2 regions of the Stenotrophomonas sp. 107298_Sma genome follow, and region 1 is predicted to be linked to the other one. Evidence: predicted binding sites of a transcription regulator. Region 1 holds the regulator's gene; the other holds the start of a gene.
The links. The regulator FliA, encoded in region 1, starts transcription of late flagellar genes. The targets are predictions, from matches to a motif close to TAAAGTTTNNCNNNCNNNGGCCGATAA.
Positions count from the first base shown of each region.

Region 2: a site for FliA is predicted at 1,277-1,303, ahead of ACZK2G_RS19030 (methyl-accepting chemotaxis protein). Genes of this name have one in related genera too.

Region 1 covers NZ_CM151094.1:2,171,415-2,173,612, reverse strand. Annotated here, with positions in the region: gene flhF (flagellar biosynthesis GTPase FlhF) at 1-135, shown strand, start outside; gene ACZK2G_RS10125 (MinD/ParA family ATP-binding protein) at 122-1,009, shown strand; gene ACZK2G_RS10120 (RNA polymerase sigma factor FliA) at 1,006-1,749, shown strand; gene cheY (chemotaxis response regulator CheY) at 1,807-2,198, shown strand, end outside.
Region 2 covers NZ_CM151094.1:4,106,122-4,108,319, reverse strand. Annotated here, with positions in the region: gene ACZK2G_RS19040 (S41 family peptidase) at 1-219, shown strand, start outside; gene ACZK2G_RS19035 (NAD-dependent epimerase/dehydratase family protein) at 318-1,211, shown strand; gene ACZK2G_RS19030 (methyl-accepting chemotaxis protein) at 1,422-2,198, shown strand, end outside.

The sequences.
Region 1 (2,198 bases):
TGGGTGACCGACGGCCAGGACGTTCCGGAGGACCTGCACCGGGCCAGTGCAGCCAATCTCGTACTTCGCCTTGAAGATTTGCGCCGCGCGGCCGATATGCCCTGCAACCCGGAGTTGAACCATGCCGTCGCGTGAGTACGCCAAGCTGACCAAGACCTTCCCGCTGTCGGCCACCCGCAGCGAGCCGCTCGGCCCTGTGCGCACCATTGCGGTCACTGGCGGCAAGGGCGGCGTGGGCAAGACGAATGTGTCCGCCAACCTGGCCGTGGCGCTGGCCGGCATGGGCAAGCGCACGCTGCTGCTGGACGCCGACCTCGGCCTGGCCAACATCGACGTGATCCTGGGACTGAACCCCACCTTTACCCTGGCCGACTTGGTCGCCGGCCGCTGCTCGCTGGATGACGTCATCGTCGAAGGCCCGAACGGCGTGCTGGTGGTCCCGGCCGCGTCCGGCCGCCGCCACATGGCCGAGCTGGCCCCGGCCGAGCACGTCGGCCTGGTCAACGTGTTCTCCGAGCTGGAACGCGAGCTGGACATCATGGTGGTGGACACCGCCGCCGGCATCAACGATGGCGTACTGACCTTCTGCCAGGCCGCACAGGACACCGTGGTGGTGGTCTGTGACGAGCCGGCCTCGATCACCGACGCCTACGCACTGATCAAGGTGCTGTCGCGCGAGCGTGGCGTGGACCGCGTCCAGGTGGTGGCCAACATGGTGCGCGACCCCAACGAGGGCCGCGTGCTGTACGAAAAGCTGACCCGTGTCTGCGAGAAGTTCCTCGCCGATGTCTCGCTGAACTACCTCGGCTGCGTTCCGCAGGACGATTGGCTGCGCCTGTCGGTGCAGCGCCAGCAGCCAGTGGTGAAGGCCTATCCGTCCAGCCCGGCCGCGCTGGCGATCACCGAGATCGCGCGCCGTACCGCGCGCTGGCAGGCGCCGACCGAACCGCGTGGCGGCGTCGAATTCTTCCTCGAACGCATCCTCAAGCAGCGTGGGGTGACGGCATGAAAGGCGCAGCCCAGTACAGGGAAGTGCAGCGCTCGGCGGCGAACGAAGTCATCGCCCAGCATTCGGACTTGGTGCGGCGCATCGCCCACCACCTGGCCGCGCGCCTGCCAGCCAGCGTCGAGGTCGACGACCTGATCCAGGCCGGCATGATGGGCCTGATCGAAGCCTCGCGCAGCTACGACGCCGACCAGGGCGCCTCGTTCGAGACCTATGCGTCGATCCGCATCCGCGGCTCGATGATCGACGAGATCCGCCGTGGCGACTGGGTGCCCCGCTCAGTGCACCGCCGCGCTCGTGATGCCGCCGCCACCATCCGCCGCCTGGAGCAGAGCAGCGGCCGCGCCGCCAGCGCCACCGAAGTGGCCGCGGCGATGGAAATGCCGCTGCCCGAATACCTGCGGTTGATGGAAGACGCCGCACGTGGCCAGGTGCTGAGCCTGGAGTCGCGCATCGAAGACCAGGGCGAGCTGGACACCGTCACCCAGGGCGGCCCGACCCCGCAGCAGGTACTGGAACGCGGCGAGTTCGGCCGCGAGCTGGGCAAGGCGATCGGCCACCTGCCCGAGCGCGAGCAGCTGGTGCTGTCGCTCTACTACGAGCAGGAGCTGAACCTGAAGGAGATCGGCGCGGTGCTTGGCGTAAGTGAATCGCGGGTCTGCCAGATCCACGGCCAGGCAGTGCTGCGCCTGCGTGGTCGACTGAAGATTTTCGAGGCGGCGGACGCCGGCCTCGAAGAATGAACATGCCCGAGGCGGCTGCCCCCGGCCGCCCGGACTGAACAACAAAGGAACTCTGCTTTGAACAAGAACATGCGCATCCTGATCGTCGACGACTTCTCGACCATGCGTCGGATCGTCAAGAACCTGCTGGGCGATCTGGGCTTCACCAATACCGCCGAAGCCGAGGACGGGCATGCCGCGCTGTCGCTGCTGCAGAGCCAGCCGTTCGATTTCGTGGTCACCGACTGGAACATGCCGGTGATGACCGGCATCGAACTGCTCAAGGCGATCCGCGCCGATGCCAAGCTGAAGACACTGCCGGTGCTGATGGTGACGGCCGAAGCCAAGCGCGAGCAGATCATCGAAGCCGCCCAGAGCGGCGTGAACGGCTACATCATCAAGCCGTTCACCGCGCAGACCCTGGAAGAGAAGCTCGGCAAGATCTTCGAACGCCTGGCGGCCAGCGCCTG
Region 2 (2,198 bases), 1.9 Mb from region 1:
CGCATCGTTGGCAGCCGCAGTGGCGGTGCCGCACATATGTTCGATGATCCTGTGCTGCTGCCGGATGGCTATCAGATCAGCATTCCGGACCGGCAACCGATCAATCTCCGCACCGGTGGCAACTGGGAGCGCACCGGTGTCAGGCCCGACGTCGCCGGTGGTGACGATCCATTGTTCGTCGCCCGTCAGTTGTTGGCCATGCCGGCGTCGTCAAGATGAACGCACAATTGCAACCATGCCCTATCGCAGACGACATGCAGCGTGCCTAGAATCGATGCATCCCGGTAGTTCCCGGGCGCTTCGAGTGAATGGACTCAATGAAGATTCTGTTGACCGGCAGTTCCGGGCGGATCGGGCGCGCGATCTTCGGCGCGTTGGCGGCGGCCCATGAAGTGGTGGGGCTGGATCGCAGTCCGTTCGCCACTACGCGCATCATTGCCGATGTCACCGATCGTCAAGCGGTCACGCGGGCGGTGCAGGGTGTCGACGCGGTCATCCATACCGCGGCGCTGCATGCCCCGCACGTCGGGCTGGTGCCGGATGCGGTGTTCCAGCAGATCAACGTGGACGCCACCGCACACCTGCTGCAGGCCGCGCGCGAGGCCGGTGCACGGCGCTTCGTGCTGACCAGCACCACCGCCCTGTACGGTCACGCGGTGGTGGCCGGCGGCTGCCGCTGGATCGACGAGGACACCGAGCCCCTGCCGCGCACCATCTACCACCGCACCAAGCTGCAGGCAGAGGCCCTGGCCGAAGCTGCAACCGCGCCGGATTTCAGTGTGCGCGTGCTGCGCATGGGCCGTTGCTTCCCGGAACCGCCCGAGCGCATGGCGATGTTCCGCCTGCACCGTGGCATCGACGCACGCGACGTGGCCAGCGCGCACGCCGCGCTGCTGCTGGATGAAGGCGCTGCCTTCGCCCGCTATCTCGCCTGTGCACCGACCCCGTTCCGGCGCGAGGACTGCCTGGAGCTGGCCACCCAGCCGCGTAACGTGCTGGCCCGGCGCGCGCCACAGCTGCTGGCCGAGTTCGAACGCCGCCGTTGGCCGTTGCCGCTGAGCATCGATCGCGTCTACGACAGTGCCCGTATGCGGCGGGCGTTGGGGTGGCAGCCGCGCTTCGGCCCGGACGATGTGTTGCAGCAGTACGCGGCTGGCAGCATCGAAGTGCTGCCGCGGGCGGAATGGATCAAGGACCGCGTGGCCGAATAGGGCGGCAGCAGGGCGGGTTCCTGACCCGACCCTGAGTACGTTCAGCAATGTGCAGGACGGCCGCCTCAACCTCGTTGGCGGGCGGCCGCTAACCCGGTGCGCTTCCTGTGCTGGGCCCGGCCCGGCGACCGGTGGCCTGCGCGATGGATCGCGCGCCTGCGCGGTGCCCTCGCGGTGCCGGTCGTCCTGAACTGCCTTGCGGATCCTTCCATGCCTTCTTCCCGCTCCGTCGCCGCCCGCCGCCCGGGCAGCATCGCCCACAAGCTGATGCTCGGCACCGCCGTGATCGCGCTGCTGTGCTTCGGCCTGACCGCGTTCCTGATCTATCGCCAGGCCAGCGCCAGCCTGGTCAATGCCTCGCGCCAGACCATGGCCAGCGAAGCCACCGCCGAGGCACGCCAGGTCGCGGCCGACCTCGGCACGGCTTTCGCCAGCAACGATGCCATGGTTGAAAGCGTGCTGGCCCAGCGTGCCCGTGGCGACGTGCCCGATCGCGCCAGCCTGGCGGCGGTGCTCGGCGAACAGCTGCGTACCCATCCGGAATGGCTGGGCAAGAGCACCATGTGGGAAGCTGATGCCTTCGATGGCAAGGATGCCGAGTTCGTCAACACCGAGGCGCACGATGCCACAGGTCGCTACATGAGCTACTGGGCCTGGCACGATGGCACGCCGCAGCAGTCGACGATGACCGACTACACCGAGACCGCCAGCGGCTCCGGCGACTGGTACATGGTACCCAGGCGCGACAAGCTGGCGAAGGTGAGCGAGCCCTACGCCTATGACATCGGCGGCCAGCAGGTGCTGATGAGCACGCTGAGTACGCCGATCGTCGAAAACGGTACGTTCCTCGGCGTGTTTACCGTCGACTTCTCGCTGGCCGCGCTGCAGAAGCACCTGGCCACGCTGAAGCCGATGGGCGCCGGCCGCGTCGAGCTGCTCTCGCCCAATGGCGTGGTGCTGGCTTCGGCCAATCCCGCTGAAATCGGC